One region of the Rahnella sp. RFA10(1/100) genome, then DNA from elsewhere that is predicted to be linked to it. Evidence: riboswitches for the same ligand, from Rfam matches in the RefSeq annotation. Region 1 holds a riboswitch; each other region holds the start of a gene.
What was found. A riboswitch is a leader RNA that binds a small molecule or an ion and turns the genes downstream of it on or off. The one in region 1 is predicted to bind thiamine pyrophosphate.
Positions count from the first base shown of each region.

Region 2: linked by a shared signal. The riboswitch ahead of thiB (thiamine ABC transporter substrate binding subunit) and the one ahead of thiM (hydroxyethylthiazole kinase) in region 1 are both predicted to bind thiamine pyrophosphate.
Region 3: linked by a shared signal. The riboswitch ahead of thiC (phosphomethylpyrimidine synthase ThiC) and the one ahead of thiM (hydroxyethylthiazole kinase) in region 1 are both predicted to bind thiamine pyrophosphate.

Region 1 is NZ_SEWR01000002.1:7,873-14,066, reverse strand. It holds gene ETV65_RS06800 (hypothetical protein) at 1-597, shown strand, start outside; gene thiD (bifunctional hydroxymethylpyrimidine kinase/phosphomethylpyrimidine kinase) at 605-1,405, opposite strand; gene thiM (hydroxyethylthiazole kinase) at 1,392-2,210, opposite strand; TPP riboswitch at 2,245-2,343, opposite strand; gene ETV65_RS06785 (GNAT family N-acetyltransferase) at 2,497-2,931, shown strand; gene ETV65_RS06780 (DUF3313 domain-containing protein) at 3,070-3,729, shown strand; gene ETV65_RS06775 (LysR family transcriptional regulator) at 3,800-4,693, opposite strand; gene ETV65_RS06770 (NAD(P)H-dependent oxidoreductase) at 4,780-5,553, shown strand; gene ETV65_RS06765 (hypothetical protein) at 5,989-6,194, shown strand, end outside.
Region 2 is NZ_SEWR01000003.1:516,965-523,158, forward strand. It holds gene ETV65_RS12870 (MFS transporter) at 1-333, opposite strand, end outside; gene sgrT (glucose uptake inhibitor SgrT) at 601-786, opposite strand; gene sgrR (HTH-type transcriptional regulator SgrR) at 889-2,550, shown strand; TPP riboswitch at 2,591-2,820, shown strand; gene thiB (thiamine ABC transporter substrate binding subunit) at 2,864-3,847, shown strand; gene thiP (thiamine/thiamine pyrophosphate ABC transporter permease ThiP) at 3,823-5,433, shown strand; gene thiQ (thiamine ABC transporter ATP-binding protein ThiQ) at 5,417-6,127, shown strand; gene ETV65_RS12900 (DedA family protein) at 6,117-6,194, opposite strand, start outside.
Region 3 is NZ_SEWR01000016.1:5,711-11,904, reverse strand. It holds gene ETV65_RS24555 (HesA/MoeB/ThiF family protein) at 1-323, opposite strand, end outside; gene thiE (thiamine phosphate synthase) at 316-969, opposite strand; gene thiC (phosphomethylpyrimidine synthase ThiC) at 966-2,930, opposite strand; TPP riboswitch at 3,077-3,203, opposite strand; gene rsd (sigma D regulator) at 3,289-3,804, opposite strand; gene nudC (NAD(+) diphosphatase) at 3,903-4,679, shown strand; gene hemE (uroporphyrinogen decarboxylase) at 4,751-5,815, shown strand; gene nfi (deoxyribonuclease V) at 5,825-6,194, shown strand, end outside.

The DNA.
Region 1 (6,194 bases):
GCCATCACTTTCCGTATCCCCAAAGTGCTGCTGTGGGTCACGTTCCGCCGTAAGCCCCGCACCATGACCGTGATTGCCTATAACAAGCTGGGCGAACAGGCGACCGGCCTGCAACAGTTCATGCATGTGCAGGATCCTGAACTCAGGGAGAAGCTGGAGCAGGACTGGCGTGAACTGAACGATTATCTCGGCATGGCCTGCTGGCAGATGGATAACAACCGCCCGCAATGGCGCCAGTTGCACGGCGAAATCACGTCGCAATCCCTCGTTTCGCTGGCTGAATCGCCATGGTTCAGCGGTAAAAAACTGCAAAAAGATGGCGAACTGGAAGGGTTGTGGTTGCACGGGCAGTTTATTGGCCGACGCAGCGGCGAACAGGCGGCATTGCTGCTGTCATGGAAAGACGAAGAGAACGACGATATTGCCAGCTATCTGTTTGAACGGATGTCAGCGGACAAAATTCGCGTGATGCTGCGCCCGCGTAAAGAAGAAAAATTCTATCCGCTGAACCCGTTTGATGCCGTGCATTTGCAACAGGCACTGACGAAATTCCGTCAGGCTGAACAGGCGCTGAGTGAAACCCTGCGCCTCGCATAATCTGTGGTTACCACCAGCGGTGGAAATGATGTACCGGCCCGATGCCGTGACCGACGTCAAGTGAATCGGCCTGCATCAGCGCCTGCTGTAAATAGTCTTTGGCTTCACGCACAGCACCGGCCCAGTGTTGATGACGCGGACGTAAAGCGGCCAGCGCGGCCGACAGCGTACAACCTGTGCCGTGAGTATGTCGGGTATTCACGCGCGGCGCAGTAAACCGCTCGCGGGAACCCGGTGTAAACAGCCAGTCAGGGCTTTCCTCATCGCTCAGATGCCCCCCTTTCATCAGCACTGCGCCACATCCCATCGCCAGCAGTGCTTCTCCCTGCTCACGCATTTCGGTTTCGTTCACTGCGACCGCACATTCCAGTAACGCCGCCGCTTCCGGCAGGTTTGGCGTAATCATCGAAGCCTGCGGGATCAGCAAACGGCGCACCGCATCAACGGCTTCCGGCAGCAGCAAAGGATCGCCACTTTTCGCCAGCATCACGGTATCCAGCACCACAAACGGTGGCTGATAATGCCGGATCCGCTCCGCCACCGCTTCCACAATCTGGCTGTTTGCCAGCATGCCAATTTTGGTACTGTCGATCCGCACATCGCTCAGTACGGAATCAAGCTGTGCTGAAACAAACCCTGGCTCAATGTTATAGACCGACTGCACACCACGGGTATTTTGGGCTACCAGCGCGGTGATCACACTGGTACCGTACGCGCCAAGCGCCGAAAAGGTTTTTAAATCCGCCTGGATCCCTGCCCCGCCACTCGGATCAGTGCCTGCAATCGTCAGTGCATTAATACGTTTCATTATCTGCCTCGCCGTTCAGCCATTCTTCGCCCATTAAATACAGATTATCGAGGAATTCAGGCGTGAAACTGCCCGGCCCTTTCACGGCCATACAGGCGCGTTCGCCCGCGCAGGACATCACCCGACAGGCGGCGGCCACGTTATCCAGACGATCGCCCGGCAAAGCCGCAAAGGCGGCTACTACTGCGGATAGTGCGCATCCTGTTCCCACCACTCGGGTCATCATCGGGTGCCCGCCAGCCACAGCCCAACTGCGCTGGCCGTCGGTGACATAATCGGTTTCACCGGTGACAGCCACGACTGCGCCGGTCTCACGCGCCAGTTGCTGTGCGGCAGGTAAAGCAGAAAAGGAATCATCGCCGCTGTCAACGCCGCGCCCGGACGCACTGACGCCGCTGAGGGCCAGGATTTCGGAGGCATTGCCGCGGATTGCTGCGGGTTTAAGTGTGATGAGTTCACGACAGAATTCTGTACGCCAGTTCAGGCCGCCGACGGCAACCGGATCCAGTACCCAGGGCTTTCCGGCCTGACTGCCTGCCTGAATGGCCGCCAGCATTGCCTGCGCATGGGGATGTGTCAGCGTACCGACATTGACCAGCAGGGCATCGGCGATGGCACTAAATTGTGCCGCTTCGGCGGGATCAACCACCATCGCAGGAGATGCGCCCAGCGCCAGCAGGACGTTGGCGGTAAAAGATTGCACCACGTCATTGGTCAGGCAGTGAACCAGCGGCGCTGCAAAGCGAAGTTGTTTCAGAGAAGTGGCGGCTAAAGCGCCGGGAATGTAGGTAGGTCGGGTATTCATAAGTCTCCCTACCGGCGCTCAAGAAGGCGGTATCAGGAGAGATACCTGACTTCCCTACGCTGGCATAATCCAGATCAGGTAATACGGGTAAAATCTCAGCCCTGCTTTGCAGCGGGCACCCCGAGTCAAGGGAGCATTATTGGCGGCGGAGGTCAGAAGATCAATCAGCAAATGCGTTAAAAAACCAATCAGTGAAGCTTATTGAACTCATTCCGCTTCACTGGCAGTATCTGGGCACAGACCTGAATAACATACGTTGATGAAAAACTTCCTCAGGAGTCAATGCTTGCCCTCAACAATGACTGTACGCCCTTATCAAGAAGCCGACCGCCCGTTTTTACGTACGCTCTATCTGGCCTCGCGCAAGCACACCTGGACATGGCTGGAAGACGATTTTCAGCTGGAAGATTTTGACCGGGCAGTGCTCGGCGAGACAATACTGGTCGCAGAACGTGACGGACATTTACTGGGATTCGCCTCAATTTTCACTCAGGAAAATTTTTTGCATAACCTGTTTGTTGATCCGCAGTATCAGGGAACCGGTGCAGGTTCGGCATTGCTTCACGCTGCTGAAGAAACCTTTACCCGTCAGGGATCGCTGAAATGTTTAGCCAAGAGTAAAAATGCCGTCGCTTTTTATCTGTCAAAAGGCTGGACCATCATCTCTGCGGGGGACAGCCCAAAAGGTGAATACTATTTATTTCATTCACCAAAGAAATAATTGAGAAGAAAATGATTATCCCGAAAAACCTTATTTTCGTGGTTCTGACGAATATCATTTTTTCTTTGTCGTTAAGAGGTTAAATTCCGCAGCAGTGCTATACATACGATGGCTTCCTTAAAAATTTCGAGGGTATGAATGAAAACAATGAAACTGATGCAGATTGCTGCAGTGACCGGTGCGCTGTTCCTGGCCGGTTGTACCAGCCATATTACCCAGACAGAAAAATACTCCGGTTTTTTAGGTGATTATTCCGGTCTGAAGGAAGTCAAAACTGCATCAGGTAATCCGGTGCTGCGCTGGATAGATCCTGCTTTCAAAAAAGCCAATTATTCTTATATCAAATACGAACCGATTAAATTCTATCCGGAACCTCAGCCAACGGAACAAATCGACAAAGCTACCTTGCAGGGGGTGCTGGATTACGCCAACAGCCGCATGAAACCGGCACTGGCAGAGCGCATGCCACTGACAGATCACGCAGGGCCGCGCACACTGATTTTCAAAGGTGCGATCACCGGTGTGAACACCTCGGCAGAGGGTTTGCAGTTCTATGAAGTCATCCCGGTCGCGCTGGTTATTGCGGGTACTGAAACCGCCACAGGCCATCGTACGCGTGATACTGAAGTTTACTTTGAAGGTGAGCTGATCGATGCCAGCACCGGCAAACCGGTGATTAAAGTCGTGCGTAAAGGCTTCGGTAAGCAGGTTGCCAACGATACTCAGAAAGTCACTGCTAACGATTTAAAAGTTGTAGTAGACAGCCTGGCGAACGATACCAAGCTGTTCAAAGAATAACTCCCGAAACAGCATAACAATGAGGGCAGCCAGAGGGCTGCCTTTTTTGTTTACCGGGAATGATAAACCTTCAGACTGAATCAGCGATAAATTCCCGTAACCACTGATGTGCCGGGTCACGGTGCGCACGTTCATGCCACACCATAAACATGTCAAAACCCGGTACATCAAGCGGGGCTTCGGTTATCTGCAAAGCAGGATTTCCCCGCACTAAACGTTCGGGCAACATCGCCACCAGATCCGTGGTCATCAGCACCTGAAGCACAAACAGGAAATGCGGTACTGACAAGACCACACGCCGCGTTAAACCCGCCGCCGCCAGCGCGGTGTCGGTATACCCATAAAATCCGCCGCCGTCGGGTGAAACCATCACATGCTCCAGCCCGCAGAACTCTGTCAGCGTCACCGGCCCGTTGACGGACGGATGCCCTTTCCGGCTGACCAGCACATAGCGCTCGGCAAACAGGAATCTGCTGTGCAGCCCGTTTATTACCGCATCAGAGGTATGAAACGCCAGGTCCAGTTCACCCTGCTCCATTTTGCGGATAATCCGCGCAGGTGATGTTTCAAAAATAGACAGCCGCGCGGAAGGTGCGGCCATACGCAATGCCCGTAAGGCCGGTAAAACGATAGTGGATTCGCCGTAATCCGCGGCACCCAGAGTCCAGGTAGGGTTCGCCTTTGACGGGTCAAAAACCTCTCCGGCAATGATCGCATTTTCCAGCGCGGCAAGGGCCTGCCGCAGCGGTTCCCGCAATTCGTCCGCACGCGCCGTCGGACGCATTCCCCGCGGCCCCGGCAGCAGCAACGGATCATCAAAAAATTCACGCAACTTAGCGAGCTGAACGCTGACCGAAGGTTGCGAAAGGTTACGGCGCTGCGCAGTTCGCGTGACATTTTGTTCAGCCAGCAAAACATCCAGCGTCAGCAACAAATTGAGATCCAGACGACCGAAATTACTCATCGCTATACCTGCTATATGATCAATTCATTTCAACTATACCTGACGACAACCTACTCTGCCTTTATCCCATTAACGGAGGTTTCGTCATGAATGTATTGATCGTCTATGCTCACCCTGAATCACACTCGCTGAACGGCTCGCTGAAAGATTTTGCGGTCAGCCATTTGCAGGCCGCCGGGCACAATGTGCAGATTTCGGATTTGTATGCCATGCAATGGAAAGCCGTGCTGGATGCAGGAGATAACACCGAACCGTCGCCGGGGCCTTTTCACCCTTCGCAGGATTCTCAGCGCGCTTACAAAAATGGCACGCAAAGCGATGACATCGCCGCCGAGCAGGAAAAATTACAATGGGCGGATACCGTGATTTTCCAGTTCCCGCTGTGGTGGTTTTCAATGCCTGCCATTATGAAAGGCTGGGTTGAACGTGTTTATGCTTATGGATTTGCCTATGGTGTTGGTGAGCATTCCGACACGCACTGGGGCGACCGTTACGGGGAAGGCAAAATGGCCGGAAAACGCGCCATGCTGATGGTCACCACCGGCGGCTGGGAACCCCATTACAGCGCGCGTGGGATTAACGGCCCGATCGACGACCTGTTGTTCCCGATCCACCATGGCATCCTGCATTATCCGGGCTTTACCGTGCTGCCGCCACTGGTGTTCTACCGCACCGGACGCATGGATGAGACCCGCTACGCGCAAATTTGCGGGGAGATGGCTCACCGGCTGGATACAGTTGAAAGCACCACGCCAATTTCATTTCGCCAGCAGAATGGCGGCGATTACGCTATACCGTCACTGATATTGAAACCGGACATTGCGCCGGGGAAAAGCGGGTTTGCGGCGCATCTGAAATAATCCCCTGAGAGCATGCCAGGCATAAAAAAACGCCAGTGGATCTTGCGATCGCACTGGCGTTTTTACGGGCGTTCAGCCTTTATTTTTGCTAAAACATTCCCACTCAATGACAAATAAACATAAATAACACTTACACAACAATAGGTTAAAAACAATCTACTATCAAATACCATTAAAAATACCATACAAAGAAAAAGCACATCAGAGCATGAGCAGCATCGTAGCGGACTGTCAAAGAACCCCGAGCCTTAAGGGCTGCGTTGTACTGTTTCCAGTTGGTAGCTCGATAGCGGGACTTGCGGGGCTGACTCATGCTGCAAGCCTACCGCTTGAAGGGCAACGATTTATGCAATAACGCCTTTTTGAGAAAGATCTAATTGCCAAGGTCCTATGCTACATTTGATTCAAATTGTAAAATAATGGAATAGGTGCAGCATGAGTTTCTTCGATAAATTCTGCGCGGACAAGTTGAAAGATGCGGCTGCAGTTGCCAAAAAGAAGCTTGGTGACGCAGCGGCCAAAAGCGCAGAGGCGGCAACCGCCGCGTCACAAATGGTCAAAGACTTCGATTATCAAGAAGCGCAAGCAACTGCTAAGCGGACTGCGTCAAACATAGCGGACCAGGCGGGCAAAGCTACAAC
Region 2 (6,194 bases), on a different contig from region 1:
TATCGCCGCCAGCAGGACACCAACGGTGATCAGCACCAGGTAATCGCGGCTGAACGCAAAGACCAGGCTATTACCGAGCGCCATCAGGCAGCAGAACATCAGCAATTTTCGCCGGTCGCCTTTGTTGTCCGAACGGTTAGCCAGCAGAAAACTGATTGCGATCCCCGCCAGCGCATTGACGGTATAGAAGAAGCCAACCCACAACGGGCGGACTTTCACTTCGTTGGTCAGAAATAAGCTGAGTGTGGGCGCCTGCAGCGCCCCTGCAATACCACACAGCAAGGACACCACCAGAAAGGTGACATAAATGACATTAATACGAGGTTTTGACATAACGTCGTCCCTGAGAAATGAATGTCTTACGGCAAAACATACAGTGTATACCCAAACAGTTCGGGTTGCAGAACGGCGGCAATCGCGCGAATCCCGATGAGCTGACATAAGTCCCTGATTCGGGTGAGCAAGAGCAACCAACGCATCTGCAGCTTGAAATGTGAAGGGGATAATGTGCATAAAAAAACCAGTGAGTTACCTCACTGGCTGGTGACAATACACCATTACTCAGAAAATCGGATTCGGTTGCCGTTGTGATACGGGGGCTTACATCCGCTGACGGTATTCCTCGTCATTCATGGAATCCATATCCCACTGCGTCAGCCGCGCCAGAATATCCATCCGGTACTGCACCGGCACCCATGACAGCCAGTCAGCACGGTTTTTCTCCGCGCCTTGTCTGATGGCCTTGAAGTAAAACTGATAAAAACGGGCAGTTAACTGGCGTTTCATGCTGACCTCCGGTCATTCACAACAGGCTTTGGTTGAGAAACAGTATCGGAGTAATATGGGGAAAGATAAATTGATGAAAATCGCTCACGGAGTTCCTCTTTTATGCCCTCGTCCCGTTTGCAACAACAATTCATCCGCTTGTGGCAAAGTTGTCACGGTGAAGACACCGAAACTACCTTACAGGCGTTGTCTGAGGTTCTGAACTGCTCGCGCAGACATATGCGATCGTTGCTCAGCACCATGCAGCAACGGGGCTGGCTGACGTGGGATGCTGAAGCCGGACGCGGCAAACGATCTACCCTGCGTTTTTTGTATACCGGGCTGGCACTCCAGCAACAGCGCGCCGAGGAGTTGCTGGAACAAGATAGCATTGATCAACTGGTGCAACTGGTCGGCGACAAAACGAGGGTGCGTCAGATGCTGCTGTCACAGCTCGGACGCAGTTTTCGCCAGGGCAAACATATCCTGCGCGTGTTGTATTACCGTCCGCTGATTAACCTGCTGCCCGGCACTATGTTGCGCCGTTCAGAAACCCATATTGCCAGACAGATCTTCAGCGGTCTGACACGCATAAATGAGGAAAATGGGGAAGCAGAAGGCGATTTAGCCCATCACTGGCAGAAAGTTTCTCCGCTACACTGGCGGTTTTATCTGCGTCCCGCCATTCATTTTCATCACGGCCGTGAACTCGGGATGGCGGATATCATCACTACTTTTATGCGCCTGAAATCGCATCCGTTGTTCAGCAACCTGAAGTCGGTCACAACGCCCACGCCGAATGTCATCGATATCCATCTGAATGAACCCGATCGCTGGCTGCCATGGCTGTTCGGCAATATCCACGCCATGATCCTGCCACAGGAATGGCAGTCCCTGCCTGATTTTGCCCGCCATCCGGTCGGCACCGGTCCTTACGCCGTGGTACGTAATATTAAAACGCAGCTGCGCATCCGCGCCTTTGACGATTATTTTGGCTTCCGGGCGCTTATTGATGAAGTGAATATCTGGGTACTACCGGAACTGAGTGAAGAGCTGGTGCATTCCGGCGTGCAGCTTCAGGCCGATGAATCCGGCAAAAGCGAGCTGGAAAGCCGCCTTGAAGAAGGCTGCTATTTCCTGCTTTTTGACCAGCGCTCACCGGTCGGACAATCAGAAGAAACACGCCAGTGGTTGTGCGATTTACTCAATCCCATCGCTCTGCTGAATAATGCGGAACCCATTTATCAGCGCTACTGGTCCCCGGCGTACGGCCTTTTGCCGCGATGGCATCATAAAGCGCCGCAGCCGCGTCCGCCCAGACCGCAAAATCTGACGCAGATAACACTGACATTTTACGGCGAGCACTCCGAACATCAGGCCATTTGTAATGCGCTGAAACCGCTGCTGGTGGCTGAAGGTATCGAACTGATTACTCAGGTAGTGGATTACGCAGTCTGGCACCGCGGCGACGCTAAAAGTGATGTATGGCTCGGCAGTGCCAACTTCACCCTGCCGCTGGAGTTTTCATTATTCGCGCATTTCTACGAATTGCCACTGGCCAGGCATTGCTTCAGCGAAGAGATGAACGACGATGCCGCGCAGTGGCACGCAGGGAACTTATCGATGGCGACATGGAGTCAGAAACAGACGGTCAGCCATCAGATCCACCCGCTGTTCCATCACTGGCTGGTATTGCAGGGTCAACGCAGTATGCGCGGCGTGCGCATGAATACCCTCGGCTGGTTCGACTTTAAATCCGCCTGGTTTGCGCCACCTGACAGTTAATCGGACTATCGCATCGCGCCGTTAATCACTAGAATGACATCCGTTCTCAACGGGGTGCCCGACTTGTTAAAGCAGCGATGTAAACGCCGCGAGCAAGTGTTCAGCCGGTGAAGGCCAGCGCGGAGAAAGCAGAGCGTACACAAAGTACGTGAGCATTTCGAGCACTGCCCGACGCCGGATCAACACCTGCGCAGCAAGTTTGGCTGAGATATAGACCCGTCGAACCTGATCCGGTTGATACCGGCGGAGGGATTTGAGACTGCGCGATGCTCACTCAAAATCCTTTGCCCTTTCATTTTTTTGGAGCGCAAAGTTGAAAAAATTATTGTCCTGCTTGCTGTTACTTTCTGCACCTGCATTGGCTGCAAAACCTGTTCTGACGGTATACACCTACGATTCTTTCTCTGCCGACTGGGGCCCCGGTCCGGCCATTAAAAAGGCCTTTGAGGCGCAATGCGGCTGTGAACTGAAATACGTGGCGCTGGAAGATGGCGTATCTTTGCTGAACCGTCTGCGGATGGAAGGTAAAAACAGCAAAGCTGATGTCGTCCTCGGTCTGGATAACAACCTGCTGCAGGCGGCAGAACAAACCGGTTTATTTGCCAAAGCGCCGAAAACCAGCGCCACACTGACAGTGCCGGGTGGCTGGAATGACAGCACGTTCGTGCCTTACGATTACGGCTATTTCGCGTTCGTCTATGACAAAAATAAACTCAAGAACCCGCCAAAAAGCCTTGATGAGCTGATTAACAGCGACCAGAAATGGAAAGTTATTTATGAGGATCCGCGCACCAGCACGCCGGGTCTGGGCCTGATGCTGTGGATGCAAAAAGTTTATGGCGACAAAGCCCCGCTAGCCTGGCAAAAACTGGCGAAGAAAACCGTTACCGTCACCAAAGGCTGGAGCGAGGCTTACGGTTTATTCCTCAAAGGCGAAAGCGATCTGGTACTGAGCTACACCACCTCTCCGGCATACCATATTGTTGAAGAGAAGAAAGATAACTACGCCGCAGCGGACTTCACTGAAGGTCATTATATGCAGGTTGAAGTTGCAGGGCAGCTGGCAAACAGCAGGCAACCTAAACTGGCTGAACAGTTCATGAAGTTCGTCACCACGGAAGATTTCCAGAAAGTGATCCCGACCGGCAACTGGATGTATCCGGTCGTGAATACGCCGCTGCCTGACGCCTTTAAACAGCTGACCGTGCCAGCGAAATCCCTGCAATACAGCGCACAGGATGTCGCCACTCACCGCAGCCAGTGGATTCAGGCATGGCAGAACGCCGTCAGCCGTTGATCCCGCGCTGGCTGTGGCCGGGGGTCATCGCGTCGCTGGCTATGTTGCTGGTGGCCGCACTGGCCTTAGGCTCTCTGTGGCGTCATGCGCCACAGATGAGCGGCCCCGCCCTCTGGCAGGATCCTTATCTCTGGCACGTGATCCGCTTCACCTTCTGGCAGGCGCTGCTTTCAGCGCTATGCTCAGTGCTGCCGGCCATTTTGCTGGCCCGCACGTTGTTCCGTCGCCGTTTTCCCGGCCGCCAGCTGTTATTGCGCTTATGCGCGATGACGCTGGTATTGCCAGTTTTGGTGGCGGTGTTTGGCATTCTCAGTGTCTACGGCAGGCAGGGCTGGCTGGCGCAGATTTGCGGCTGGCTGGGCATGGATTATCATTTCTCGCCCTATGGATTACAGGGGATTTTGCTGGCGCACGTGTTTTTCAATCTGCCGCTGGCGACCCGTCTTTTAGTGCAGGCACTGGAAAATATCGCTGTTGAACAGCGCCAGCTGGCCGCCCAACTGGGCATGAATGTCTGGCAGCAATTCCGCTTCGTGGAATGGCCCGCGTTGCGCCGGCAGATTTTCCCCGCTGCCGCCTTAATTTTTATGCTGTGTTTCGCCAGCTTCGCCACCGTCCTTTCCCTGGGCGGCGGTCCGCAGGCGACGACCATTGAACTCGCCATTTATCAGGCGCTGAGCTACGACTACGATTTAAGCCGCGCGGCTAGCCTGGCGCTGATCCAGCTATTTTGTTGTCTGGCCCTGGTATTGCTCAGTCAGAAACTCAGTCAGGCGTTGCCGGTCGGGCAAACGCATTCTCAGCGCTGGCGTAATCCCGACGATTCCTGGCCGCGCCGCATCGCCGATGCCGTGCTGATTGGCCTCGCGTTGCTGCTGATCCTGCCGCCGTTACTCGCCGTGATTACTGATGGCGTAAACCGGGCAGCCGTGGGTGTTTTGCAGCAACCCGCACTCTGGCAGGCATTATGGACATCAGTACGTATCGCGCTGGGCAGCGGATTATTGTGTGTGCTGCTGACCATGATGCTGCTGTGGAGCAGCCGCGAACTGCGTTTACGCCAGAGAAACAGCTGGGCACAGGCGATGGATATGAGCGGTATGCTGATCCTCGCAATGCCGGGTATTGTGCTGGCCACCGGCTTTTTTCTGCTGCTCGGCGATACCCTGGGTTTACCGCAGTCCCCCTGGCCGCTGGTGATCCTCACGAATGCGCTGATGGCCGTACCTTATGCGTTAAAAGTGCTGGATAACCCGATGCGCGACGTGGCAGATCGTTACACGCTGCTGTGCCTTTCGCTGGATATGCACGGCTGGTATCGGCTGCGCCGGGTTGAACTCAGCGCACTGAAACGTCCGCTTGCGCAGGCACTGGCGTTTGCCTGTGTGCTTTCGCTGGGGGATTTCGGTGTCATTGCCTTGTTCGGCAATGAGAATTTCCGCACCCTGCCGTTTTATCTGTATCAGCAGATCGGCTCCTACCGCAGCCAGGATGGTGCGGTGACGGCGCTGTTATTACTGCTGCTATGCTTTCTGTTATTCACTCTGATTGAGAAACTGCCGGGCCGCCATGCTGACGCTGAATAAACTGACGTATTTGTACGAACATCTGCCGATGCGCTTCGATTTACACATCGATGCCGGTGAACGTGTGGCGATCCTTGGCCCGAGCGGCGCAGGGAAAAGTACCTTACTGAGTCTGGTCGCCGGTTTTCTGGCACCGGTCAGCGGAAAGATCCTGCTCAACGGCGCAGATCACAGCACGACACCTCCGGCCAGGCGTCCGGTGTCGATGCTGTTTCAGGAAAATAACCTGTTCTCGCATCTGACGGTGCGTCAGAACATGGGGCTGGGATTACATCCGGGGCTGAAACTGACCGCGCAACAGAAGCAGGAACTTGAAAACATCGCGCAACAGGTCGGGCTGGCCGAATGTCTGGACCGGCTGCCGTCGCAGCTGTCCGGCGGCCAGCGTCAGCGTGTGGCACTGGCGCGTTGTCTGCTGCGCAGCCAGCCGGTTTTACTGCTTGATGAACCCTTTTCCGCACTCGATCCGGCGCTGCGCAGTGAGATGCTCACGTTGCTGGATAAGGTATGCGGGCAACGTAATCTTACCCTGCTGATGGTGTCACACAATCTCGATGATGCCGCAAGGATTGCACCGCGAACGCTGCTGATTGTTGACGGCCGGATTTTTTACGACGGGCCGACGCAGGCGCTGGCCAACGGCAGTGCACCGCAGGCCAGAGTGTTAGGAATAACACCGGGGATCAGCGGGTGATCACTTTCCACAGCAAATGACCATAAACCGGCATCATCGGCTGTTTGCTCAACATCACCAGGCTCAC
Region 3 (6,194 bases), on a different contig from region 1:
AGACGCTCCGTGATGGCCACGGCTTTGCAAAGCGGATTCAGACGCAGTAATTCACGTTTTGCCAGAACCGCTTTGGGCTGATCGAGATCTGCGGTGCGGTAGAGTATCTGTCGTTGAAGATTGGTGATGTGTAATTGATCGTCATCGGCCAGAACCAGCGTACCTACGCCTGCCGCTGCCAGATATAAGGCTGCCGGCGATCCCAGTCCGCCTAGCCCGACAATCAGGACTTTCGCCGCCTGTAGCTTTTCCTGTGCCTGCGGACCGAACTCCTCCAGCATCAGCTGACGGCTGTAGCGCATAAAAGCCGCATCGTTAAGCATCTTCCGGCACCTTACTGGCGCATAAAGCCAGTAATTCTGCGGTGGCTGCCCGCCAGTCTGCTGCCTGCGTAATGGCGCTGACGACGGCGATGCTGCCGACGCCGCAATCGAGAACCGACGGAGCACGTTCAATGCTGATCCCGCCGATGGCCACCGTCGGGAAGCTGCCGTTGAGTTGCCTGATGTGTCGGGCGAGTTCTTTCAGTCCTTGTGGCGCCGACGGCATATCTTTGGTCTGCGTCGGGAAGATATGACCGAGGGCGATGTAAGAAGGTTTCACGGCGACAGCGCGTGCCATTTCAGTATCATCATGTGTGGATACGCCCAGCCGTAAACCAGCCTGACGGATTGCCTCAAGATCGGCAGTATCCAGATCTTCCTGACCTAAATGCACACCATAAGCCTGATGCTTTATCGCCAGGCGCCAGTAATCATTGATAAATAACCGTGCCTGATATTTTTTGCCCAGCGCAATTGCATCAATAATTGCTGGCTCGACGTCCTCATCAGACAAATCTTTCACACGTAATTGCAACGTTTTAACGCCCGCATCCAGCAGGCGGGCAATCCATTCCACGGTATCCACGACCGGATATAAACCAAGGTGGAACGGAACGGCAGGAAAGGGTTGAGCGGACTGATTCATTGGTTGTTCTCCGTGCTGAGATTGTCGGCCGGATGATAAAGCTCGCTGCCGCGTGAACGGAATTCGGCAGACATCTGTGCCATACCGGATTCAATAACTTCAACCGGCTGGGCTTTGGCTTCCAGTGCGGCGGCATAATCGCGCACTTCCTGAGTGATTTTCATGGAGCAGAATTTCGGACCGCACATTGAGCAAAAGTGTGCCACTTTGCCGGATTCCTGAGGCAGCGTTTCATCGTGATAGGCACGAGCCGTTGCCGGATCGAGAGCCAGATTAAACTGGTCTTCCCAGCGGAATTCGAACCGTGCTTTTGACATAGCGTTGTCACGGATTTGGGCGCCGGGATGTCCTTTCGCTAAATCGGCGGCATGTGCTGCGATTTTGTAGGTGATGAGACCCTGCTTAACGTCTTCTTTGTTAGGCAGGCCGAGATGCTCTTTTGGCGTGACATAACAGAGCATGGCGCAACCGAACCAGCCAATCATTGCGGCACCAATACCGGACGTGAAATGGTCATAACCCGGCGCGATATCGGTAGTCAGCGGGCCGAGGGTATAGAAGGGCGCTTCGTGGCAATGTTCGAGTTCTTCGGTCATATTGCGGCGGATCATCTGCATCGGCACATGTCCCGGTCCTTCGATCATGACCTGAACATCATATTCCCAGGCGATTTTGGTCAGTTCACCTAATGTACGTAATTCGGCAAATTGCGCTTCGTCGTTGGCATCCTGAATGGAGCCAGGCCGCAGGCCGTCGCCCAGTGACAGCGAGACATCATAGGCGGCACAGATTTCGCAAATTTCGCGGAAATGCTCATACAGGAAACTTTCTTGATGATGTGAAAGGCACCATTTCGCCATGATCGAACCGCCGCGGGACACAATCCCGGTCAGGCGTTTGGCGGTCATCGGCACGTAACGCAGCAATACCCCAGCGTGTATGGTGAAGTAATCGACACCTTGTTCGGCCTGTTCCAGCAACGTATCGCGAAACATTTCCCAGTTCAGGTCTTCGGCCACGCCGTTGACTTTTTCCAGTGCCTGATAAATCGGCACGGTACCAATAGGTACCGGACTGTTACGCAGGATCCACTCACGGGTTTCATGTATATAACGGCCGGTGGAGAGATCCATCACGGTATCCGCGCCCCAGCGTGTCGACCATACCAGTTTCTCGACTTCTTCTTCGATAGAAGACGTCACCGCCGAGTTGCCGATGTTGGCGTTCACTTTCACCAGGAAATTGCGTCCGATGATCATCGGCTCTGATTCAGGATGGTTAATATTGGCGGGAATAATCGCGCGACCGGCAGCGACTTCCTGTCTTACAAACTCTGCGGTGATATTGGCGGGCAGATGCGCACCAAAGCTTTCGCCGGGATGTTGCTGACGCAGAACGTCACCGCGGATCCGTTCACGCCCCATATTTTCGCGAACGGCGATAAATTCCATCTCAGGCGTGATGATGCCTTTGCGGGCGTAATGCAGTTGTGTGACATTTTTACCCGCAATGGCTTTGCGCGGGCGGGGCAGGTGTTCGAAGCGGAGGTGGTCCAGCCCTTCATCCGCCAGTCGCTGCTGGGTAAAACCGGAACTGACCTGCGGGAGTTCCTCCGTGTCCGCCCGCGCGTTTATCCAGCGGGCGCGTAATTTTTCCAGGCCGGTATGCACGTCGATAACTGCCGACGGATCGCCGTAAGGCCCGGCGGTATCATAAACAGGAATCGCTTCATTTTCTTCGAATTGTGGATTGTCTTTGCCGCCGCCGACCAGCGTCGGGCTGAGCTGGATTTCACGCATCGGTACGCGGATATCATGGCGGTCAGTTTCAAGATAAATACGGCGGGAATTGGGAAAAGCTTCACCCTGCAGACTGTCGATAAACGACTGCGCCTGCGCCCGTTGTTCACGGCGGTTTGAAGGTGTCTTTGTAGAAACAACAGTTTTTTGAGTACTCGACATAGCAAATTCCTTGTGTTGTTTTGCGTAGTAAAAACGTGGCAAAAACGTGATGGAAAATTGCTTGTCTGGAGGTTTACGGCAGGAGTAAAAATGGGCGATGGAGCGCAGGCGGCCTGATGCAGGCAGATGCCAGATTACGCTGAACGCATAACATTACTCTTGTTCCCTTCGCGGGTACTAACCCGATCAGGTTCCGCGGATCCCGAATTAACGGTCTCAGCCTGGCGTAATCTTCGCGAGAAAATTATGCGCTAGGCACTCCGACAAGAAGCCTCAATATAGGAGGCGTTTTTTGAAACTACAACTAAAACTATTACTAAAATCACAAATCTTAGCCGGATTTTAGTAGGGCAAAGTCTTAAACCGGTCTGGCGAGATGTTCTTCATTTTCAGGTGGCTTTACTGCCTGACTGCTGCGATCAAAAGCGAGAATAATTAATTGATCTTCCAGCTGAAAACGCGCATCTAACGCTTCACCTATATCGGATAATGCATAATGAAATGCGAAAGCATTGTCATCATCAATATCATTTTCAGTGTAACTATCATGGAAAGCCATGATAGTTTCAGTATTCAGTTCCAGTGCAGGATAGATTTTTGCAGCCTGCAATTTTATCGGGCTATTCGCACCTTCAACTTCATCAATGATCCGCTGATACAGATGGAAATGACCGGCAGACAGATAGTCCACCAGGTTATGGCAAAAGTTATCCAGCGCTTTTTCATTGAGAGGGGTATGTTTTTCTTTATTGGGCTTGAGGCCGACCAACGTGCAGTACGAAACCAGCAGCTCTTTGCGTGCGTGCAGCCATTGATCCACTAACGCATTATTGCCACCAACGCGTTGGGTCAGTCTTTCCAGACGATTTAGCATGGTTGACTCCGTGAGCGATAAAGACGTAACTAAAAGTTACTAACAGGTGAATATCCCCCTCAGATTGTCAGTCCCGATGAGGTTATGCAACAACAATTATGGAATTACAGATTACCGAGCAACACAATGGCTGGTGGGTCATCAGCCAGGACGGCAAGCTATGGCTGCCTGAGGGCGAACTGCCATTTGGCAGCGCCACACAATTTTCTCTGACCGGTAAAACGGCGCGACAGATCGGCGAATGGCAGGGTGAACCTGTCTGGCTGATTCGTCAGGCGATGCCAAACCATATGTTTTCCGCCCGTCAGTTGCTGGATCAGGATCGTGGATTATTCCAGCTGGTCGGGCGCGGTGTACAGCTGTCTGAATTTTATCGATCTCATCAGTTCTGCGGCTACTGCGGGCATGCAATGCATGTCAGCAAAACCGAGTGGGCTGCACTCTGCGGGCACTGCCGCGAACGCTATTATCCGCAGATTGCACCCTGCATTATTGTCGCCATCCGTAAGGGGGATGAGATTTTGCTGGCACAGCATGTCCGGCATCGTAATGGCATTCACACGGTTCTGGCGGGTTTTGTTGAAGTCGGAGAAACCCTGGAGGAAACCGTGGCACGCGAAGTCCTGGAAGAAAGTAATATTCGTGTGAAAAACGTCCGTTATGTCAGTTCTCAGCCCTGGCCGTTCCCCAATTCGCTGATGATGGCATTTATGGCGGATTACGACAGTGGCGACATTCAGCATGACCCGAAAGAGTTGCTTAACGCGAACTGGTATCGCTTTGATGCATTACCGCAGTTGCCACCGCCAGGGACGATCGCGCGCCGTCTGATTGAAGACACCGTTGCTCTTTGTCGTGCTGAACACGAAGAGTAGAGGCGGTTTTACGTGATAGAATGCTGTGAGACGATTATCGGGCGGCCCGAATACTGAAGGAAAGAGCAAGAATGAATGAGTTGAAAAACGACCGTTACCTGCGTGCTTTGTTACGTCAGCCAGTGGACATTACACCGGTCTGGATGATGCGTCAGGCAGGCCGTTATTTGCCGGAGTACAAAGAAACCCGCGCTGAAGCCGGTGATTTTATGTCGCTGTGCAAGAATGCCGAGCTGGCCTGTGAAGTGACTTTGCAGCCGCTTCGTCGCTATCCGCTGGATGCGGCGATCCTATTCTCCGACATCCTGACCATTCCTGATGCGATGGGGCTTGGGCTGTATTTTGAAGCCGGTGAAGGGCCGCGTTTTTCTTCGCCATTAACGAACCGTGCCGATGTCGAAAAACTGCCGGTTCCGGATCCTGAAATGGAGCTTGGGTATGTCATGAACGCCGTGCGTACTATCCGTAAGAACCTGAAAGGTGAAGTGCCGCTTATCGGTTTCTCCGGCAGCCCGTGGACGCTGGCGACGTATATGGTAGAAGGTGGCAGCAGTAAAGCCTTCACCAAAATCAAAAAGATGATGTACGCCGATCCGTCCACTTTCCATCTGTTACTCGATAAAGTGGCAGACAGCGTTATTCTTTACCTTAATGCCCAGATCAAAGCGGGCGCCCAGTCGGTAATGATTTTTGACACCTGGGGCGGCGTACTGTCTCCCCGCGATTACCGCGAATTTTCCCTGAACTATATGCACAAGATTGTCGATGGCCTGATCCGTGAAAATGAAGGGCGTCGTGTGCCGGTCACGCTGTTTACCAAAGGCGGCGGACAGTGGCTGGAAGCGATGGCTGCGACGGGCTGCGACGCGCTGGGTCTTGACTGGACCACCGATATTGCCGATGCGCGCCGTCGCGTGGGTGACAAAGTCGCGATTCAGGGCAACATGGATCCTTCAATGTTGTATGCCTCGCCGGTGCGTATAGAGCAGGAAGTGGAGACCATCCTTGCCGGTTTCGGCAAAGGTAATGGTCATGTGTTCAATCTGGGTCACGGCATTCATCAGGACGTCCCGCCGGAAAATGCGGGTGCCTTCGTCGAAGCGGTGCATAGCCTGTCCCGGCAATATCACGAGTAAAATCCCGGTATGATCAATACCCGTGCTTTACGTGAAGAACAACGGATCCTCGCAGATCAGATTAAATTGCAGGATCCGCCCGAATTCACCCCTCCCGCATTGATCGCGGGTGTGGATGTCGGTTTCGAACAGGGGGGTGAGGTGACACGCGCGGCGGTGGCTGTTTTACGCTACCCGACGCTGGAGCTGGTAGAGTATCAGATTGCCCGTATCCCCACTGTTATGCCTTACATTCCTGGTTTCCTTTCCTTCCGCGAACTTCCCGCCCTGCTGCAGGCGTGGCGGCAGCTCTCATCGCACCCTGATCTGGTTTTCGTCGACGGGCAAGGGATTGCGCATCCGCGTCGTCTTGGTGTCGCCAGTCATTTTGGCCTGATGA